2 regions of the Thermaerobacter composti genome follow, and region 2 is predicted to be linked to the other one. Evidence: riboswitches for the same ligand, from Rfam matches in the RefSeq annotation. Region 2 holds a riboswitch; the other holds the start of a gene.
The links. A riboswitch is a leader RNA that binds a small molecule or an ion and turns the genes downstream of it on or off. The one in region 2 is predicted to bind S-adenosylmethionine.

Region 1: it holds a riboswitch for S-adenosylmethionine, as region 2 does, so the genes downstream of both, metX (homoserine O-acetyltransferase MetX) here and Q5761_RS08170 (methylenetetrahydrofolate reductase) in region 2, are expected to answer to the same signal.

The regions. Positions count from the first base shown of each region.
Region 1 covers NZ_CP132508.1:1,608,385-1,618,682, forward strand. Annotated here, with positions in the region: gene Q5761_RS06560 (D-alanyl-D-alanine carboxypeptidase family protein) at 1-453, opposite strand, end outside; gene Q5761_RS06565 (hypothetical protein) at 1,281-2,120, shown strand; gene Q5761_RS06570 (hypothetical protein) at 2,757-3,203, opposite strand; gene Q5761_RS06575 (homoserine dehydrogenase) at 3,309-4,418, opposite strand; gene metX (homoserine O-acetyltransferase MetX) at 4,415-5,611, opposite strand; SAM riboswitch class I at 5,706-5,824, opposite strand; gene Q5761_RS06585 (ABC transporter ATP-binding protein) at 5,864-6,811, opposite strand; gene Q5761_RS06590 (hypothetical protein) at 6,905-7,834, opposite strand; gene Q5761_RS06595 (RNA polymerase sigma factor) at 7,831-8,520, opposite strand; gene Q5761_RS06600 (hypothetical protein) at 8,517-9,236, opposite strand; gene Q5761_RS06605 (hypothetical protein) at 9,233-10,298, opposite strand, start outside.
Region 2 covers NZ_CP132508.1:2,015,624-2,025,921, forward strand. Annotated here, with positions in the region: partial or broken gene Q5761_RS08145 (RNA-guided endonuclease TnpB family protein) at 1-282, shown strand, start outside; gene Q5761_RS08150 (IS110 family transposase) at 290-760, opposite strand; gene Q5761_RS08155 (hypothetical protein) at 841-981, shown strand; partial or broken gene Q5761_RS08160 (IS607 family transposase) at 955-1,365, opposite strand; gene Q5761_RS08165 (hypothetical protein) at 1,649-2,047, shown strand; SAM riboswitch class I at 2,429-2,540, shown strand; gene Q5761_RS08170 (methylenetetrahydrofolate reductase) at 3,025-5,619, shown strand; gene Q5761_RS08175 (trans-sulfuration enzyme family protein) at 5,774-7,000, shown strand; gene Q5761_RS08180 (class E sortase) at 7,481-8,455, opposite strand; gene Q5761_RS08185 (carboxypeptidase regulatory-like domain-containing protein) at 8,650-10,188, opposite strand.

The sequences.
Region 1 (10,298 bases), 410 kb from region 2:
CAGCATCAGCCCGTAGAGCAGCTCCTCCAGCGTGCGGCGCTCCCCCAGGGCCAGGTACAGGCTCGAGCCCTCGACCCCGAAGGCGCGCTCCCCCGTGACGATCTCCTGCTCGAGGTCGCCCCGCTCGATGGCCAGCAGCGCGGTCATGATCTTCGTCGTGCTGGCCATGGGCATCGCCACGTCGGCGTTCCGCGCGTAGAGAACCTGTCCCGTCGCCCCGTCGACCAGGATCGCCGCCCGCGCGTCCTGGGGCGGGGGCGCGGGGACGGCGGACGATGGCGCCGCCGCCGTCTCCGCACGGCCGGTCGAGCCGCCCGCTTCGGTCCCCTGGACCGTCGCCGCGGCCGCCGCCGCGGCCCCAGCTTGACCGCGGCCCGGCGCCCCAGCCCCCTGCGCCACCGGGGTACCCCCCGGCAACGCCGCGACCAAGGGCGCCAGCGCCAGCGCGACCACCAGGGCCCACACCCCCAGCCGCCACGGTCCCTTCCCGGGGTCCCCCTCCCGTCCTGCGCCGCGGCTGCGACCGGAACCCGTCCAGGTCGCGCGGCGCCCGCCCCTGCCCGCACCCGACGACCGGCGCGGGCGGATCCCGGCCCTCCCCCCGATCGGGATCCGCCGGCGCCGGTGGCTTCGACCCGGCACCTCCCACGACACCTCCTTCGGCGAATCGCGCCCATCCGCTGCCCGGCGAGCCGTCGTGATCCGGCCCACCCTTCGCCGCGCTCCGGCGCATCCTTCGACACGCTTCGGCGAACCCGGCACCGGGCGCCCCATGGGGCGGCCCATCCGCGGGATGGTTGGGCGGACGGGCCGCGGGTTCCTGCTGCGCAACGGCACCATCGACGTGGCGAGCGCCGGCGCGCCGGACCCGCCGGCGCAGCGCGCGCCCCCGCCCGCCGCGGGGCGATGGCGTGCTCGAGATCCCGTGGGGGCGCTCGAGGTACCCCGAGGCAGCGGCGCGAGGAGAGGGACCGATGGCGGGGGCTCGGGCAACGCCGGTCCTCCGGCGCGGGCGGGCTCCCGGGGCGGGCTCCCGGGCCGGACGCCCGGGTGGCAGCCACGGGACCCGGCGGCTAGCGATTCGTCCGGCTTCGCCAGGGGCTGGCAGGAAGCGACGGGCCGGCCCGCATAGACTAAGGGATAACCGGCCCGGATCCCGTCCCGCCTGCCACGGGTCCGGGCGCCGACCCCGGATCCCCCACGCCGGCGGGGTTCGGGCCGCGGCCTCGGACCCCATGACGCCGCCAGGGGTCCGGGTCCCGTCGCGGGAGGTTGGCCCCATGGGCGGGCAGGGACAGCTGGCCATCTCGGTCGAGACCCATCCCACGGAGTTCCAACGCGTGCTGGATCAGGAGCGTCTGGTCTACACGGTGTTCCGTTCCCGCCAGCGCTGGGTGTTCCTGACGGACTTCGTGCCCCATCCGGCGGCCCAGGCGGCGTCCCGGTTCCTCCACACGGTGTTGCTCCCGGAGATGCTCCTGGAGCACCTGGACGCGCGCTACGGCACCGTCGACCCGGACGATCGCCTGACGGTGTGGCGGCAGAGCCTGCCCCTGCTGGAGCAGCCGCCCCTGGCCCGCGGCACGGCGGCCCTGCTGTTGCCCGAACTGGTGCAACACCGCCGGCTCAGCATCCTGGGCTGGCTGCGCTTCCGGGGGGAGCGGTTCCTGCGCGCGTTGGTGGCCGAACTGGCGCGGACGGGCCTGCAACAGCTGTGGCTGGAGCGGGCGTTGCGTCAATACCTGGGCGCCCTGCGCCCGGGCGAAGGGCCGCGGGAGCTGTGGGTCGAGGGCGTCGGTGCGCGGCTGGTGATCCGCGAGCCCGACGGCCCGCCCCTGTACCGCGAGTTCCTGCAGGGCCACCTGGATCCCCGCGTCCAGCTGGAGCGGGAGGACCTGGCCGTCGGCCTGTTGCGCGCCCTGGCGCCCCAGCGCATCCGCCTGCGCGGAACGCGGCGCGAGCTGGCGGAGAAGCTGCGCCAGGTGGGATTGACGGTCGAGGTGGAACCCGGCTCCGGCGGCGGCCCCCGGGGCTCCGGCGACGGCCGCCCCCACCCGGTCCAGCGCCGACGCCCGGCGCGCCCCGGCGCCGAGGGCGGCGGGGGATCCGCCGGGCGCTAACCGGCCCCTCGGCCGTGCCAGGCTGCTCCCGGGCAAGGTCCAGCCCGCCCCTCCACTGCAGCATACCGATCCCAGGCAAGGCCCCGATCCCGGGCCACGCCCCGATCGGCCATGGGCGGCGCCCATCCCCCGACAAGGCCTAGGATAAGGCCTCGACCGACCCGCGGCGGCGCCCGCCCCCGTCAAGGCCCCTCCCCCGGCAAGGCCTAGCCCGCCCCTTGGCCGCACCAGCCTCGGGCAAGGCGATGCACGGCCGCCCCCGGGGCCGCCTCAACCACCATCGCGCCCGCCGCTGGTTAGGCGCTGCCAAGGCCGGTTGGGCGCTGGAAAGCCGGTCGGGCACTGCCAAGCCGGTTGGGTGCTGCCAAGCCGCCTTCGCCCACACCAGGAGGTCACCGAGGAACCGGGACCCGCCGCCGGCGGCGTCCGGGTCCGCCATGGCGCCCCTCCTCCCCCCACAGCGCCCCGCCCCCGCGGCGGCGGCGAACCGACCGCCACCCATCGGCGGGATGGGCCCGGGAGCACGGACCCGCCGAGCCCACCCACCGACCCGCCGATGCACGACCCGCCCGCCTGCCCCCGGATGCGCGGCGCTCGCCCCGACGCGGCTGCAGCCCCCGGCGGCCGGGGCTATCGTCAGGCGGCCTCGTCACGGCGGTTCCAGATCCATGCCGCGCCCACCAGGTAGACCAGCCACTCCACGGGCGCCGGGCCGGCGGCCATCTGATCCCAGACGACGCGGGCGGCGCTGGCGGCGGCGACCACGGCCAGCAGCCGCAGCGGCTGGTGCCAGCGCCGCCAGCGCCAGTCGCGGCCCCACCGCCCGCCCCACGGCCATGCGCCGCGCCGCCCACCGGCCCGCAGCCAGACGGGACCCCGCGTCGACCGCCTCCCGGCCGTGCCCCGGCTCGCAGGTCGCGGCTCGATCACCAGCCGGCCGTATCGAGGATCGCGGCCGCCCGGCAGCACCCGAAAGCGGCGCCGCTGCTCCCGCTCGCACTCCGGGCAGTACCGGGCCCCCCGGTGCTCGGCCTCGAAGGTGCGACGGCACCGATAGCACTGGGCGAGATGCCTGGGGCCCATGGCGCTCCCCCCTGGCGCAACCCGGCGGATCGCGGACGGCACCGCGCCGGCCGCCCCGCCGCCCGACCGGCGCCACCCGTCCCGCACCCGTCCGTCACCTTCAGTTTAACCGCTGCCGCCGCGGGATCCTGCCACCGCGCCGTGCCCCTCGCCCGCCGCAGCCGCTACCGGCGGCCCCTCGGGCGCGGCCGCGATCCCCACGCGGTCCAGCGCGCCCCGATTCAGGTCGGGCAAGGGTAGGCGGTCGCCCCGCCAGACGGCGATGAGGTCGGCCAGCACGGCGCTGGCGGTGGCGTCGCCGCCGGCCCCCGGGCCGGCGAATCGGACCGTGCCCACGGGATCCGCTTCGATCAGGATCATGTTCTCGACCCCGGCGGCCTGCAGCAGCGGGTCGTCGGGGGGCAGCAGCTCCGGTTGGACGGTGAGGCTCGGCACCGCTCCCCGCCAGTCGGCGGTGGCGACCAACCGCCAACGGGACCGACTCTGGGCGCCGGACGCCGTCGCCTCCAGGGCCCGCCGGAAGGCCGGATCGTCCAGGCCGGTGCGGCGGACGCGGTTCCAGTCCACGGCTTCGCCCGTCACCAGCATCGCCAGGATCGCCAGCTTGCGGGCCGCGTCGCGGCCGGACAGGTCGTCGCTCGGGTCCGCCTCGGCATAGCCCGCCTCCTGGGCCGCCCGCACCGCCGCCTCCAGGGTGGCCCCCTGCGCCACCCGGGTCAGCACGTAGTTGCAGGTCCCGTTGAGCACCGCCCGCAGGCGCCGTACGCGGTTGGCCGCCAGGCACCGCAGCAGCGGGCGGATGATGGGCACGCCCCCGGCCACGGCGCCCTCGAAGGCCAGCTCCACCCCTCGGCGCCGGGCCAGGGCGGCCAGCTCCGCCAGGGATTCGGCCAGCAGCGCCTTGTTGGCCGTGATCACCGGGCGGCCGGCCTCCAGGGCGCGGCTCACGTACCGGCGGGCCGGCTCGACCCCGCCGATCAGCTCGATGACCACGTCCACCTCGGGATCGCGCAGCACCCGCTCGGGATCGGTGGTCAGCAGGGAGCGGTCGACCCGGATCGCTCGCGGCTTCTCCGGGTGGCGGACCAGCACCCACTTCAGCCGCGGCACGCCGCCGAGGCGCGCCACCAGCCACGGGGGTGGGCTGAGCAGCCGCCGCGCCACGGCGCTCCCGACCGTCCCCAGCCCCAGCAGGGCCACCGTCGGTCCCTTCACGGGCGCCCCTCCCCCACGGCCACGGCCGCCCCCTCTTCGAGACCGGCGGCGTCCTGGCCGGGTTCGTCCAACCAGTCCATGACCCGCTGGGCGACGCCCGCGGCGTCCACCAGGAAGCTGTCGTGGCCCCAGGGCGCCCGCCACACGTGCCAGGTGACGTCCTTGCCGGCCCGCCGCAGCGCGCGCACCAGCCGGCGCTGCTCCTCCACCGGGTACAGCAGGTCCGAGGCGATGCTGAGCACGTAGACGCGTCCCCGCACGCGGGCCACGGCCTGGTCCAGCCCCCCGCGGTCGCGGCCCACGTCGTGCAGGTCCATGGCCCGGGTCAACGTCACGTAGCTGGCGGCGTCGAACCGGCGCACCAGCTTCTCCCCCTGGTAGTGCAGGTAGCTCTCGATCTGGAAGCGGAAGCGCTCCGCCTCGTTGCGGGGCGCGGTGGCGTAGAGGCCGATCCGCGCCGCCACCGGGTCGTCGTCCGGCGGCACCGCGTCGCGGCCGAAGCGGGCCGCCCACTCGTCCCGGCCCCGATAGGTGGCCATGGCGATCATCCGGGCCAGGGCCAGCCCGCGCCGGGGCGGCCGCTCGGGCGGGTAGTCGCCGCCCTGCCACGCGGGATCGGCGAAGATCGCCTGGCGCTGCGCCTCGTTCCAGGCGATGGCGTGGGGCGACGAGGCGGGCGGTGCCGCCAGCACGGCCACGGCGTCGACCCGGTCCGGGTACGAAACCGCCCACTCCAGGGCCTGCATGCCCCCCAGCGAACCGCCGACCACCAGGGCCAGGCGATCGATGCCCAGGGCATCCAGCAGCCGGCGCTGGGCGTGGACCATGTCCCGCACCGTGACGGTCGGGAAGCGACCGCCCCAGCGCGCCTCCGGCACCTTCGGGTCCACCGGGCTGCTCGGGCCCGTCGAGCCGTAGCAGCTGCCGAGGACGTTGCTGCAGAGGACGAACCAGCGACGGGTGTCGATGGGGCGTCCGGGTCCCACGGCCGCCTCCCACCACCCCGGTCGATCCTGCGGGTCGTGGGCGGCGACGTGGGCGTCCCCGGTGAGGGCGTGACAGACGAGGATGGCGTTCTTCCGCTGGGGATCCCACCGGCCCCAGGTCTCGAAGGCCAGCTCGACCCGGGGCAGGCTGCCGCCCTGTTCCAGCGGCAGCGGACCCACCTCCAATCGGCCGCGACAGGGAATCACCGCGTCCCCCTCCCTCCCGCGCCCGCTCCCTGAAGGGGTTCCGGATAACAAATACCCCTCCCGAGAGGGAAGGGCCGAAAGGATCTCCGGCGCCCTCTCATCTCTCAGGACCCGTGCGGATCCTGCAGGAATTGGCACCTTACCGGCCGCCAAGGCACGGCCGGCGGTTGCCGGGCTTCATTGGGCCAGTCCCTCCGCCACTCTGGATAAGAGAGCAGACGCGCTCGGTTGTCATGACTGTTGAAAGTGATGCTACCACGGGCGCCCGGGCGGGTCAATCACCTGGAGCCTCCTCGGCACCCCGGGCCGATCCGGTTCGTCCGCAATGCAGCGGAGGTACCCCTCCACCGGCCCCGGCTCCACCGGTGCCGCCGCGGGATGGGGACGTCGCCGGGCCAGGAGCCGCAACACCTGCAGGCGACCCTGGCCGGCCCGGGCCGGTTCGTCCCGCCGGCCGGTCACGACGAACCGGCGGCGCAACCGCTCGAGGGCGGGATCGCCGGGGGGCAGGCAGAGCTCCCAGACCCAGCCCGCCGCCCAGGCCGCCAGTTGACTCGGCGTCCCCAGGAACCGCACGGTGCCCCGCTTCAAGACCAGCACGCGGTCGGCGACCTCCGTCAGCTCCCGCAACCCGTGCCCGCCCACGATCACGACCCGCTCCCGCGCCAGCAGGCGGAGGCGGCGAAACAGCTGCTGGCGGCCGCATTCGTCGAGGGCCACCGCCGGTTCGTCCAGGATCAGGATGTCGGGGTCGGCGAGCAGCGCCTGGGCCAGGAAGAAGCGCTGGCGCCAGCCGCGGGAGAGGGTCGCCAGCGGACGGGAGGCGACGGAGGCCAGACCCCACTCCTCGGCCACTTCGGTGACCCGCTCGTCCACCAGGGCGTCCGGGATCCCCTTGAGCCGGGCGAGGTAGCGCAGGGCCGCCGCCACCGTCTGGCCGGGATACACGCTCAGGTCCTGGGGCTTGTACCCCATCTGCCACCGGTAGGCAGCAGGGTCGTCCGCGATCTCCCGCCCCTGCCAGCGCACGCAGCCGCGGGAGGGCGGAAGGACGCCCGCGAGGACGCGCAGCAGGGTGGTCTTGCCCGCGCCGTTGGGCCCCACCACGGCCAGGATGCCGGGGCCTGCGCCCAGGCTGACGTTCCGCAGCACCGGCCGCCATCCGTAGCGCTTCTCCAGCCGGATCGCTTCCAGGTACACGCCACCCAGCTCCCGGGTCGGGGGCCACCAGCCCCGATGCCTTTCCGTCGGCGATGGCGATCCTTCAGCCCGGTTGGGCGGGAGTGGACACCGTCAGTCCCTTGGCGCGGGGGTGGTGGCAGGACGCGCCCCCGTCCGCACCCAAAGGAACGCCCAGACGACCGCCGTGACGGCCAGCAGCAGGACCTTGCCCTGCCACCAGGCGCCCGTTCCCGGCGGCGCCGCCAGGGCCCACACCAGCCCGCTCCCCGCGCCCGGCGGCGCCAGCTGCCGCCAGACCATCGCGGCCCAGAGGGTCATGGCCGCCGCCGGGCCGGTCACCCCGCCCCAGCGCAGGGACAGGACGAAGGCCACCGTGCCCAGGAACAGGAACGGGGCCAGCCAGGCCAACAGCAGGGCCGCGATGTGGACGCCACCGGCAGCGGCCGGTCCCCCCAGGTGCAACGCCAGGGTCGCCAGCGCCAGGAGGATCGCGTCGTAGAGGGTCACCAGGACGAACCGGCCCAACGCCAAGGCCAGCGGATCCACGGGACAGGCCCGTTCCGCCTCCCCCAGGCCGGTGCCCGACCCCCGGAACGCCACCGCCACCCCGCCCACGGCCAGCAGGGGTGCCACCCAGAGGAAGAACGGCACGGACTGGCGCGCCGCGGCCACCAGCAGCAAGGTGGCCGCGAGGGCGGCCGAGCCGAGCCAGAAGGACCGCCCCAGCAACGTGACCTGCGGGCGCAGGACGGCCAAGAGGCCCATCGCGCCGGGCATGCCCGAGCCACCGGTGGCCACCAGGCGCCGGCGGAAGCGCGGGCGGTCCCCGTGGGCCAGGACGGGGCGAAGGCTGTCCAGCAGCCGCTCCGTCATGGCCGGCGTGGGATGGGGGACCGCGTCCTGCGCCAGCCAGGCCAGCACGGTCTCCAGCTGCTCCGGGGACAACCCCCCGGGGACGTCGCCCAGCTCTGCGACGATGGCGTCCCGCAGGCGCCGGATCTGCTCGCCATCGACGGTCCGATCCCGCAGCCGGTCGCTCATCGCGGCCCGACCCCCTCGCGCCAACCGGTCCGGGAGCGCCGGCCATCTCCCGCCGCTCGGCCTCGCCCGCCCGTCTCCGACGGCCTCCGGTGGGGTCGATCGGGCCGGCCGGCCGGGGCGGCTCCCTGCAGCCGGGCGTGCAGGGCCCGCAGGCCGTAGTGCAGCCGCGACTTGACGGTGCCCACCGGCGTACCCAGGATGTCCGCGATCTCCGGCAGCGACAGGTCATGGTAGAAGCGCAGGACGATCACGGCGCGCTGGGCGGGCGGCAGCTCTTGGAGTGCCACCCAGACCCGCTGGCGCTGTTCCTTGCCCTCCAGGACCTCGGCGAGGGAGATGACCCGTCCCCGCGGCGCCTCGGACTCGGCCGACGGGATGCCGGTGTCGCCCCCCGCCACCTCCCGCCGGCAGGCGGCCTTTTGCCAATCGAGGATGCGCCGGGTCAGCACGCGGAAGAGCCACTGCTTCAGCGCACCGGGCTGCTGCACCGTATGCCCCTTCTCCAGGAGCGTCACGAAGGTCTCCTGCACCAGGTCCTGGGCGGCGTGGTAGTCCCGGGTGCACCGCCAGGCGTAGGCCCAGAGCGGCCCGTGATAGCGGCGGACCAGCGCCTCCAGCGAGCTTTGGCTCCCTTCCTGCAGTTGCCGCCAGAGCTCCCCGTCCGTGGGCTGCGCTTCTCGCGTCACCGCAGCCAGCGCTCCTCTCTGCGGAAGCCCAGCGAGGTAAGGACCGCCACCGCCACGGCACCCCCGACCAGCCATCGGCGGTTGGCCGCGTAGTCCAGCGCCAGCGGTCCCGCACGCAGGTACAGGACGCTCAGCGGGTCGACCAGCGTGCCGCTGGAGGCCAGGTCGGCAAGCCAGAAGGCGCTGGCCGCCATGATCCCCCATAGGCTCGCCCGTCCCAGCAACGTCCCCGCCAGGCTCAGCGCGGCCAGCCACAGGGCCGGTGGCACCAGCAGCACCAGCACGTCCGACGCTTGCCAGCGAATCCCCGCCGGCGCGACCGCCGCCGGGTGGGCCGGGTGCCAAGTCGCGGCGGCCGTTGCCGCCCAGGCCCCCACCGCCACCAGCCAGACGACACCGGCCGTGATCGTGCGCACGAGCAGCAGCCGCGTGGCGCCCCCGGGCAGCGAGAGCCGCCACGGGATGGTGCCCTCCTCCCAGTCGCGGCCGGTCACCGTCGCCGTGATGGCGGCGCCCAGCAGCGGGAGAACGAGTTCCATCCCACCCAGGACGAAAGGGGCCGTCAACGGCCCGTTGCGCTCCCGCCAGGCGAGGACCGCCGTCCAGGTGGCCCAGCTCAGGACGACGAGCACCGGCACATCCCGGTCCACGGCCACCCGCAGTTCGTAGAACCAGCGGCGGCGGTAGGGCCGCGAAGGACTTCGCGAACCGATCACCGCCGCTCCTCCTCCCCATGGAGCCGACCGGGTGCGACGCTCCGGCTCAAGCGTTCCCGTGCCTTGGCGGTGATGGCCTCGGCCCCCGGCAACGCCTCCACGGCCTGCAGGAAGCGCTCGATCCGGCTCTGCAACGCATTCGCCAGCGCAGGTCCCGGATCGGCCTCGGGCCCGGCGGGCTCCCGCACCGTCCGCAGGGCGGCCAGACCGGCCTCGACGAAGTGGCGATGGACCGCCCCCACGATCCGGCGCGCCGCGTCTTCGCCCACGCGGGCGGCGACCTCGTCCAGGGTGAGGAACACGGTCGCAGCCACCGGATCCACCACGTCCAGACCCTGCCGCACGCGGTCTCGCACATCGGGGAACGGCCCGGACCGCGGCGTCCCCTCCGCCGCCTCCTGCACCAAGGCCAACGCCTTGGCCCGGATGGCACGGGGGTCTCGAGCCTGGACCATGTGATACCGGACGTTGAGGAACTGGACCGTCCCCAGCTCCACCGACGTGAAGACCACCCGCGTACGGCCGCCTGGACCCGAGACCACCCGGACCGATTCCGCCAGCGGGGCGGCACCCAGCTGGCCGTCGCCTCCCCACCTAAGGGCCAAGGCTAGGGCGTCGGCCAGCCGCTGGCGGCCAGGATCGTCCGTCCCCCGATCCGCCGACGCGAACGACAACAGCTCGTGCTCCCGGACGACCAGCACACCGGGCACCACGAAGGGCTCGGGCACCTCCACCACCACCGGCCGGGGTGTGAGATCGGGGTGCCACCGCGGGGGACCGAGCCAACGGCGATGGTGGTCGACGCGCTGGGCGACCGCCTCCAGCAGCGGGTCCAGCGCGCGGACGTGGTACGGGTGGGCGTAACCTTGGAAGGAGCCGTGCTTCCTGCGGACATAGGTCGCCCCGAAGATCCGCAATTCCCCTGCCCGACCTGCCAGCTGCACCTTCCGGCGCCCGCCGGGAGCCACCGCCTCCGCGACGGACGGCACGTTGCCGATCACCGTGAAGCCGGCAGGCATGGTGACCGTCACGTCCCACCGGGTGCCGTCGGGCGGAGCGGCG
Region 2 (10,298 bases):
CTGCACGTGGCGGGCATGTTGAAGAACCACCGGCTCGCCCGGGCGCTGGCCGATGCATCCCTGGCGGCGATCCGCCGCCAACTTCAATACACTCCTGTTGGACGTCAAGCCGGAACGCGTGCTTGCCTCCGTTCCTCTGTCTTTTGTCTTTGGGTGTCCATACGGATGGCGCTCCGGTGCAACAGCGCACCGAAAGCCCAGCTCCGTGGCGATGATCGCTTTCCCATCGCGGGCCTGGGCAGCTCGGCGGCGGACCATCCGGAGCTTGCGCTGGGTGGCTAAGGGCCTCTCACCGCGATAAGGCTCGCCCGTAAGCATCATTCGCCAGGCGGTGACCAACAGCCGCCCCGCCACCGCCACCACGCTCACGGAGTGACCCTTCTTCTTCCGGAGCCGTCGGTAGGCTCCCCAGAGGCCCGTCGCCCCAACGCACGGTGGTCTGGGCGGCCTCGATCAAAGCCGCCCGCAGGGCCGTGCAGCCGTGCTTGCTCGTCCGTCCCCGGCGGTTGCGCTGGCCCGACTGGTACACCGATGGGTCGAGGCCGGCATCGCGCTTCACCTGCTTCGGCCCGCGGAACCGGCGCGGATCCCCCAGGTAGGCATCGATCGTGGCCGCCGTGATTAGGCTGACCCCGGGGATGGTGAGCAAGCACTGGACGATGGGGTGATCCTGAACCCGCGCGGCCACCTCGGCCGTGAGGGGCCTCCACCTCTTCTTGGAGCACCCGGTACTGGCGGAGCAGGGAGCCGAGGAGCACACGGTCGTCGGCCGACAAGCGTTCCAGCGTGCCGGGATGGTTCTGGAGCCACACGGCCACGTCCTTGCCCGCAGGCACCGCGATGAAGTGTCGGCGCAGCAACGCCCGCAAATGGTTGCCCACGGCCTTGCGGCGGCTGTCGGTGCGCTGCCGCAGGCGCAACAGCCGGCGCAACACGCGGCTTGCCTCCGGCGGGACCCTGTGCGGCGAGAGCGGCTTCTAGGTACTCCACTCCAAAGCGGGCCAACCGGTCACGGTGTTCCACCACAATGGTTGCAACCGATGCGTCGGCCAGGAGTCGGCGCAACTTCGCCCGTTTCCCGTTCAGTCCGGACCCGATTTCTGTGACTACCTGGTCCACGTGAAACCCGTGCTCCGTAGCCCACTTCGTGACCTGGGCAACTTGACGGTCAAGATCGCTCTTCTGGTCGTGAGAGGAATCGCGGGCGTACACCACCGTCTTCCCTCTCGCCGGAGCAGGCAGGTCCACGAGAATGGTCCCGGCCGGTGTCTGCCGAGCAGGGACGGGCAACCGACCCGCCTTGCACCAGCGCCAGGCGGTGATGTAACTGATTCCTTCACGCTTAGCCCACTTGGATAGCTTCATACCCGAAATATTGCACATATGTTTGCCTATGTCTGACTATGTTTCGACGAGCTGTTCACGACCCCCGCCCTACGGGGCACACCCCTTCGCCCCCCGGGCAAGGGGCCACCCTGGGGCCACCCTGCGTCCTCCCGATCACGTCCCCATTTTAACGCCGGTTCACGCCGGCGGCCGCTCTGGTGCGTTGCGACGGTGTCCACAGGCTCGGCGGACCTTCCCGTTGCTGGGCCCGGCAACCGTGTGCTATCGTTGGGATGGAAATACGAGGAAGGACGGGAGATCGGTGGACGGCGAGGCGGCCGTCACCCGCGAGCCCGACGGACCAACGGAGGCCTGGCTGATCCTTGAGCGCCTCAAGGACCTGACGGAACAGAACGCGGGCTTGCGGCGTTGGGTGGAACAGGAGATCAAGGACCTTCGCCAGGAGGTCAAGGACGTCCGCCAGGAGATCAAGGATGTCCGCCAAGAGGTCAAGGACGTCCGCCAGGAGGTCGCGCAACTGCGCGAGGAAGTTCGGCAGGAGATCCGGAACATCCGCCAGGACATGGCCGTCCTGGAACGGGGGCTGCGGGACGAGATCGCCGCGCTGCGGCGGGACCACCGCACCCTGTGGGTCAGCACGCTGGCGGTGTGGGCGACCATCCTGGCGGCCCTGATCGGCCTCTACGCCCGCGGCGGCTGATCGCCTCCTGGGCCGTCTCGCGGAGCACCTCCCACGATTCCCCCGCTTCCTCCTCCTGCGGCTTCGTCTCCGGCTCCGGTACGGCTTCAACCCAGCGATGGAGACCTGTGCTGGACGGCGTCCAGCTGCGCGCAGCGTTCGCGGCAGGCTCGGGCCGCCCGGTCCGGCTCGCCCATGGTGGCCCGATCCTCACGACCGCTGGCGAGAGGCATCGGCCCAGCACGTCCCCTCGCTACGAGTTCCCCATGTTGAGGGGGCCGAGACCCCCTCGGTTCCGCCTTGGCTGAGGGATTGCGGCCGGTTGCGGCGCTGCAGGAACCCGGCTATACTGGCCTTAATCTTCCGTTGACAATGGACCCAGCCGGTACACCGGCAACCCCTCTCTTATCCAGAGCGGTCGAGGGACGGGCCCGATGACGCCGCGGCAACCGGCGACGCCGTCGTGCGGTGCCAACTCCCGCGGCTCCCCGCTGGGGATGCCGAGAGATGAGAGAAGGGGGACGGGGATCGAACACGACGTAGCACGCCCCTTCCTCCTTCGGAAGGGGCGTTTCCTTTCGGTCGGGTCCTTTCGGTCGGGTCCTCTCGGTCGGTCCGTCGGGCCCTTTCGGTCGGGGCGTCTCCGTTCGGTCCGTGCCGCCGACCCCGCCGAGCCTACCGGCGCCGATGGCGGGCTCCGCCCCGACCTCCCAGTCCAAGCGGGCTCCGCCCCGACCGCCAGGCCAGGAGGTGACCAACGGTTGAAGCTTCCGTCTGCCCGGCCCGACCCCGCTGGGCCGCCCCCAAGCCAGCGCCGTCCGGACGAACCGGCCATCGCCGGGGCCGGGTCGTCGACCGCCGAACGCGGCCGGTCCGACGTGACCCTGGCCCCCGGCGGGCGGGTCGGCGGGTCGCCATCCGCCGCGGGCGGGGGGGCGCCGTCCGCGCCGGTCGGAGGGCCGGCATCCGCTCCGGTCGGGGGGTCGCCATCCGCGCCGGTGGGGAGGGACGCTCCTTCCACCCCGCTCGGCGAACCCGCGGGCCCCCTCCAGTTCGCCCCGCCCTTCCTCGCCCTGGCCGACGCCGACCCCTCCTGGACCTTGGCGGCGGAGGCCGGGGACGCCGGCGCCCAGGGCGGGACGGACCCCGACGGGACCGGCAGGGCGGCCGTGGCGGGCGCCGCCGCGGTCGCGTGGTGGCCGCTCACGCGCCCCCGTCCCGTCGAAGCGGTCCACCTCACCGCCATCCGCAGCGGCGCCCGGCTGATCCGCACCCATACGCGATGGGCCAACGCGGCCTGGCTCCAGGATGCCACCGCGGCCCAGGTGCAGGATCTCAACCTCTGGGCCGCCAAGCTGGCGCGGTCGGCCCGGGAGGTGGCCGGGGAGCCCTGCCTGGTCGCCGGCTACCTCGGCCCCCTGCCGCCCGCGGCGGCGTCCCTCGCGGACCACGATCCCGCGGCGGCGGTCGGCTGGTACCGGGACCAGGTGGCGGGCCTCCTGGCCGGCGGCGTGGACCTCTTCTGGATCGCCGCGCGGACCGTGGCCGAGGCCCGCGGGGCGCTTCGGGCCGCCCGCGAGGCAGCCCGGCTGCCGGTCGGACTCCTGTGGGAGCCCGGCGGGGAGGCCGGCGCCATGGGGGCGGACGCCCAGGCGGTCCAGCTGGTGGCGGCTCTCCAGGCGACGGGCATGCCCGACGCCCTCGGCGTCGCGGTGACCGGCGGGCCGGCGGAGGCGGCGCCCTGGCTGGCGGCATTGCGCGACGCCGGCTGGGCCGGCCCCCTGTGGGTGAGCCTCGGGGAGCCGGAGACGCCCGAGCCCCCGGAAGCGTGCGGACGGGCTCCGGGCACGGGCGGCGGACCCGTCGTTGGCGCGCGGGGACGGACTCGGGACACGGGGAACGAACCCGTCGCTGGGGCGCACCGGCGGGCTGCGGGAACGGGGAGCGAACCCGTCCCCGGGCAGCCGGACGGGCGGGGGGACGGTCGTCCCACCCGCCGGAGCGGGGCGCGGGGGAACGGAAGCCCCACCGCCGAGGAGCAAGCCGACCCCTGGGCGACGCTGCGCCTGTTGGGCGTGAGCTGGGTCGCGGGCACCGGCGCCCGGTCGCCTGCGCGCTTCGCGACCCTCGCCCGTCGGCTGCGGCAGGCCGGCGCCACCGCACCACGCCCCGCGGCCGGGGAGGCTGGCGGGTGGCGGGCCGACGCGCCTCCGTCGGCGGTGCGGGCCACGGGCGGCGCATCGGTTCCCCGAGGGCCGGCCGAACCCTGCGGCCCGGAGGGTCCGGTGAACCGGACGGCCTCCGCTGCCGCCCCGACGGGGACCGCCGGCGCCCCGGCGGCGACGGCGGGAGCTAGCCTCCCGGCCGATCGGGCCGACACCCCGGGGGCTCCCGATGCGGCGACGGTGGCGGGGACGAACCGGCGTGGCGTCGCCGGGCCCGGAACCCCCGCCTGGGGCGGCGGCACGGGCGGCGGCGTGCCGCCTGCGCCGGCGGAGGACCGGCTCGCGCGACCCCTCCCGCTGCGGGAGAAGCTGGGCCGCCGGTTCGTCATCAGCGTCGAGCTGGACCCGCCGCGCGGGCCCGTCACCACCAAGTTCGTCGCCGACGCCCGGACCGTGGCGGCCGCGGGCGCCGACGCCGTCAACGTGGGCGACAGCCCGATGGCGCGACCTCGCATGGCCGCCCTGGCGGGCGCCTACCTGGTCCGGCACGCCGCCGGCATCGACGCCATCATGCACTGCACGACCCGCGACCGCAACCTGATGGCGCTTCAGGCCGACCTCCTGGCGGCCCACGCCCTGGGGGTGCGCAACGTGCTGGCCCTGACCGGGGACCCCCCGCGGTTGGGGAACAGCGGCGCCTCGCCCGTCTACGACGTGGACTCCATCGGGCTCCTGGAGGTGCTGGCCGCGCTGCGCCGCGGCGAGGACCCCCAGGGCAATCCGCTCGGCGCCCCCGTCGACTTCACCGTCGCCTGCGCCCTGAGCCCCAACGCGGACGACCTGGAGCGGGAACTGGAGCGGTTCCGCCGCAAGCTGGAGGTGGGCGTCGTGGACTTCGTCATGACCCAGCCGCTCTACGAGCTCGAGCCCCTGGAGCGCGTCCTGGACCGGCTGGGCGGCTGCCCGGTCCCGATCCTCCTGGGGGTGATGCCGCTGCACAGCGGCCGGCACGCCCACTACCTGCACCACCAGGTACCGGGCATCTCCATTCCCGATGCCGTGCGCGAGGCCCTGGACAAGGCCGGCGATCGCGGCCTGGAGGTGGGGCTGGAGCTGGCCGAGGCGGTGGTCGAGGCCGCCCGGCCGTACATCGCCGGCGTGTACGTGGTGGTCTCCTACGGCAAGGCCGAGCCGGTGGCCGCGTTCGTCCGGCGACTGCGGGCCCGGTTCGACGAGCCCCGTCCGGCGGCGGAGGGGGCGGGGGCGACCGCTCCCCGCCCCGCCACCGCCGGGTCGGCTGCGGCCTGGCCGACCGACCACGGCTCGTCGACCCCGGGCGGAGGGATCGGCCCCCGGGCGGACCTCCTGCCGGCTTCCGGTGCGGCATCGCCGGTGGAGCAGGGGGAGGTGCGCCACCATGCCGGGTGAACCCGACCGCGCTGCAACCATCGCGGGTCCAGGCGGGCAGCCCGCAGCCGCAGCGGACCCGTCGCCGACGCCGGCCGGCCCGGGGCCGGAGGGGGCCGGCGCACCCGCGGAGGCCCCCGGCGCCGCCGCTGGGCCGCCTCCTGCGCCCCGCGGGCTGCGGCTCGAGACCCGGCTCGTCCACGCGGGCGTCCGCCGTGACCCGCGCACGGGTTCGGTGGCCGTCCCGATCTACCAGACCGCGACCTACGAACACCCGGGCCCCGGTCAGACCACGGGGTGGGACTACAGTCGCCTGCACAACCCGACCCGCGAGGCCTTCGAGGCGGCGGTGGCCGGGCTCGAAGAGGGCTTCGCCGCCGTGGCCTTCGCCTCCGGGATGGCGGCCCTCACGGCGGTGCTGCACCTCTTGCGGCCGGGCGACCACCTGGTGGTCACCGAGGACCTCTACGGCCACACGTGGCGCGTCCTGGAGGAGCTCTTCCGCCACCTGGGCATCGCCTACACCCTGGCCGACACCACCGACGCGGCGGCCGTGGCCGCCGCCCTGACCCCGTCCACGCGGGCCGTGCTGGTGGAGAGCCCGACCAACCCCTTGATGCGGGTCGCCGACCTGGACGGCCTGGCCGCCCTCTGCCGCGCCAGGCGCCTGTGGCTCGTGGTCGACTCGACCCTGTTCACGCCCCTCTTCCAGCGGCCCCTGGCCCGCGGGGCCGATGTGGTGGTGCACAGCGCCAGCAAGTACCTGGCCGGGCACAACGACCTGGTGGCCGGCGTGGCGGTGGCGGCGACGCCGGCCCTGGCGGACGAACTGGCCTCCATCCGGACGGTGACCGGCGGGATCCTCGGACCCCATGACGCCTGGCTGGCCGTCCGCGGCCTCAAGACCCTGGCGCTGCGCATGGAGCGGGCCCAGAGGAACGCGCTGACCCTGGCCCACTGGCTGGCAGCCCACCCCGCCGTGGCCGCCGTGTACTATCCGGGCCTGCCGTCGAGCCCGTTCTTCCGGCGATGTCTCCAACAGGCGGCGGGGTTCGGTGCCATGCTGAGCTTCCGGCTGCGGGAGCCGGCGCGAGCGGAGCAGGTGCTGGCCCGCCTTCGCCTCGTCGTCTTCGCCGAGAGCTTCGGCGGGGTGGAGAGCCTGATCACCCACCCGGCCACCACGACCCACAAGGAGATGCCGGCGGCGCTGCGGAAGCGGCTGGGCATCGACGCGGGGCTTTTGCGGCTGTCGGTGGGCATCGAGGCGGTGGACGACCTGGTCGCCGACCTGGAGGGCGCCCTGGGCGGTCCGTCGGCCCTCGGGGTGGTCGAGGCCGGGCAGCGGGCGGAGGCGACGCTGCGACAGCTCGCGACCCGGGAAGCGGCGGGCGCCAGGGCATGACGGGCGCTGGCCCCGGCTGGGGCCGAGGCCGTGGCGGCCGACGAGGGGCGCGAAGCTGCCGGCGCCAGGGCACGACGGCGCTGGCCCCGGCTGGGGCCGGGGCCGCGGCGGCCGCCAAGGGACGCGAAGCGGCCGGCGCCAGGGCACGACGGGCCTGGCGCCGGGCGGCGGGGACGGGGAGCCGGACGGCGCCCGCTCGCTGGCCGACGGGGTGCCGGGCGAGCCCCGGGGCGTCGCCGGTGGGGGCGACGTCTGCAGGGGGCCCGGCGGGCCGGGACGGGTCCGAACCCGGGCCGGCCGGCGCCGGGTCCGAGGGCGACGCGGCCTGCGGGGACGGTCGGCCGCCCGCCGAAACCGTGGACGAACGCGGCCGCGGCCCAGCGGACGGGGACGGCCGTCACCTGGACCCTCCCGCCACCGCCGGCAGCTCCGCGTGCACCACCACCTGGTCGCGGCCGGCACAGCGGCGAGAGGCGGCGGTCACCTGGGCGCTCCCGCCACCGCCGCCAGCTCCGCGTGCACCACCAGGCGCTCTCGGGACGAACCCGGCGGGTGGCACGTGGTCAGGACGAGTCCGGGCCGCGGTCCCTGGAGGACCACGCTCCAGTCGTCAGGGCGGGCGGTGAAGACGCGTTCCACCCGATACCGGTACCAGCGACCGTCGAACCAGAGGTCGATGGCGTCGCCGGGCACCAGCCGGTCCAGGTGGCGGAACCAGGCGCCGTAGGTGGTCCGGTGGGCGGCGATGGCGACGCGGCTTTCGGGACCCGGTGGCTCCGCCTCGGGGTAGAACCCGGGTCCCCGGGCCAGCACGGACGGCGTGGTGCCGCGGAGCACCACCGCGTCCACCGCGGCCCGGGGGATGCGCAGCCGCGCCAGGGCTGGGGCCTCGCCGGCCGCCGGGGCCCCGGGCGCTCCCGCGTCCGATCCGGCACCCATCGGCGGCGGCGAGGCGACGGGTCCGGGTGGACCCGTCGCCTCGCCGCCCACCGTGCCGCCCGCCCCGGGGAGGGCGAGGGCCGGATCGTCCCCCGCCGCTGCCAGCCACCCTTCGGGGATGCCCAGGCGGTCCAGCAGCGACACCAGCGGCCCCATCAGGGACTCCACCGCCTGCAGCCAGCGTCCCAGGAGACCGAGAAGGTCCCCCGCCGCCGACCGCACCGTCGGATGCCCCAGCAGTCGTTCCAAGCCGGCCCGTTCCAGCTCCCCCTGCGGCACCGCCCCGGTGGCGCCCTCCGCACCACCGACCCGGAACGGCGCGGGCACCGAGGCCGCGGCCGGCACGGACGGGGGTGCGGACGGCGACCCGTCGCTGCCCAGCGCCGCCCCCAGCACGATCTGCCAACCCCAGGCGTAGACCCGCTGCAGGCCGGGCGTCGCCGCCAGCGCCACCCCGCCCAGCAAGAGGACCCAGGCCACCAGCATCCCGACCCGGCGAACGATCCTCCCGGACATCGCGTCATCCGCTCCCGTCGCCGCCCGTCGCGTGGACCACCGCCGGCCGGACCGCCCCGACGCCACCGAGAAGGCGGGTGGCGATGCCGAAGGCCGCGGGTGGACCACCCTCGCTCGGGCTTCCAGACGACGAGCGGTCCCCCGTCCGCGCCGGGGGCGGTTCGTCGCCTCCCCACCCCGGGCTTGCCCTGCGCCTACCGGCAAATCCCGCCGCCCTTCCTCGCCCAGCGGTGCACCGTCCAGCCGGCGCCCGCCAGCAGGCCGCCCGCGACGAGGAACGCGAGCCCGTTGCCGCCGGTGAAGGGCAGCTCGCCCCGCCGGCCGCGGTGGTCGTCGGCCGGCGCCCCCGCGCCGGCGTCCTCGCCGTCGGTCCCCGGTGTCGTCCCGGGGCCCGGCTCGCGCCGATCCGCGTCGCTGCCCGGGGTCTCGCCCGGTTGCGTCCCCGGACCCTGGTCCCCCGGTCGGTCGTCTCCCCCCGGCCCGCCGGGCGGCGTCCCGCCGCCGCCGGAGCCGTCGTCCGGCGGGCTGCCGGGCGGCGTCCGGGTCGGCTGCAGGCACACCTTGACCGTGACGACGCCGTCGGGGCCGATGGCGAGGGGTCCGACGGTGGCGTCCGCATACCCCTCCGCACCCGCGGACACCGTCAGCCGGCCGTCATCGGGCCGGCCGATCTCAAGGGCAAAGCGGCCGCCGAGGTCGGTCTTGACCAACCCGAGGTCGATCCCACCGTCGTCGGCGACGGAGACGGCGGCCCCCGGGATCGGCAGACCGGTGAGGATGTCACAGACGAGACCGGTGACGATCCCGGTGGGGAGCTCGATGCGGGTGGCGCCGTCGCCCCCGGGTTGGCCGCCCGCCCCGCCGCCGGCGTCGTCCCCGCGGCGGACGCGGAGGCCGCCTCCCAACCCCACCTCCAGGTGGCCATCGCCCAATTCGAGGTTCAGCCTTGGCCCGCCGGACCCGCCGCCGGCCCTCCCGCCGCGATCGGGACGGGCGATCGGCAACCCGGCGACGACCCCGCCGAGGACGCCCTCCACGGCGCGAAGCCCACCGTCCAGGGCGCCCGTGAGCGTCCCCGTCGTCCGGTTCACCAGGCTCCCCGCCGCTTCGCCGGCGACGGTGCCGACCACGCCCTGGAGCGCACCGTGGACCCCCTCCACGGCACCGGTCAGGGGAGCCGCCGATCGCGGCGACGCATCCCGCCCCCCCCCCGCCGCCGCGGACGACCCGGAGGACGGCGGGGCATCGCCCTGGCTCGCCTCGGCGGGCGGCTGCGTCCCTGGGCGGACGACGTCGGTCGCGGTGCGCCCCACCTGCGAGAGGGTGTTCCCGAGGGTCCCCAGGACGGAGGCCGCACCCTCGGCGGCCGGCCGGTACCGACCGGCGGCGGTCCCGGACGCCCGAGCCGCCACCTCGGTGGCCGATGATGCCGACCCGCCGTCCTCCGAGGGAACCGTCCTGGATCCGCCGGTGCCGGCCGCCTCGGCCGCCACCGGCCAGCCCCACGACCCCGTCGCGACCAGGACCAGCGCCAGCGCGGTGCCCCACACCCGTGTCGCCCGGCCGATGGCCGCCCCTCGCGGCCACCGATCCGGGCACCGGGGACGGAATCGCCCCGGAGCCCCTGTCGTCGCCCGCGCCCGTCGGGGCGGCCGTCCGCCCGAGACGTCCACCGGCACGATCCGTCCTGGCCAGGCGGTCGCGTTCCCGCGGCTCCGCGGATCTCCCTGCATGGCTCTCCTCCCCCAGACCGACTGAATGGTCGTTAAGTGTTACAGGCATTCGTGGGGCTCGACCTTTTTCTGACAAGGGGAGGCGCCGTGTTGCTGACAAGCGGAGGCGG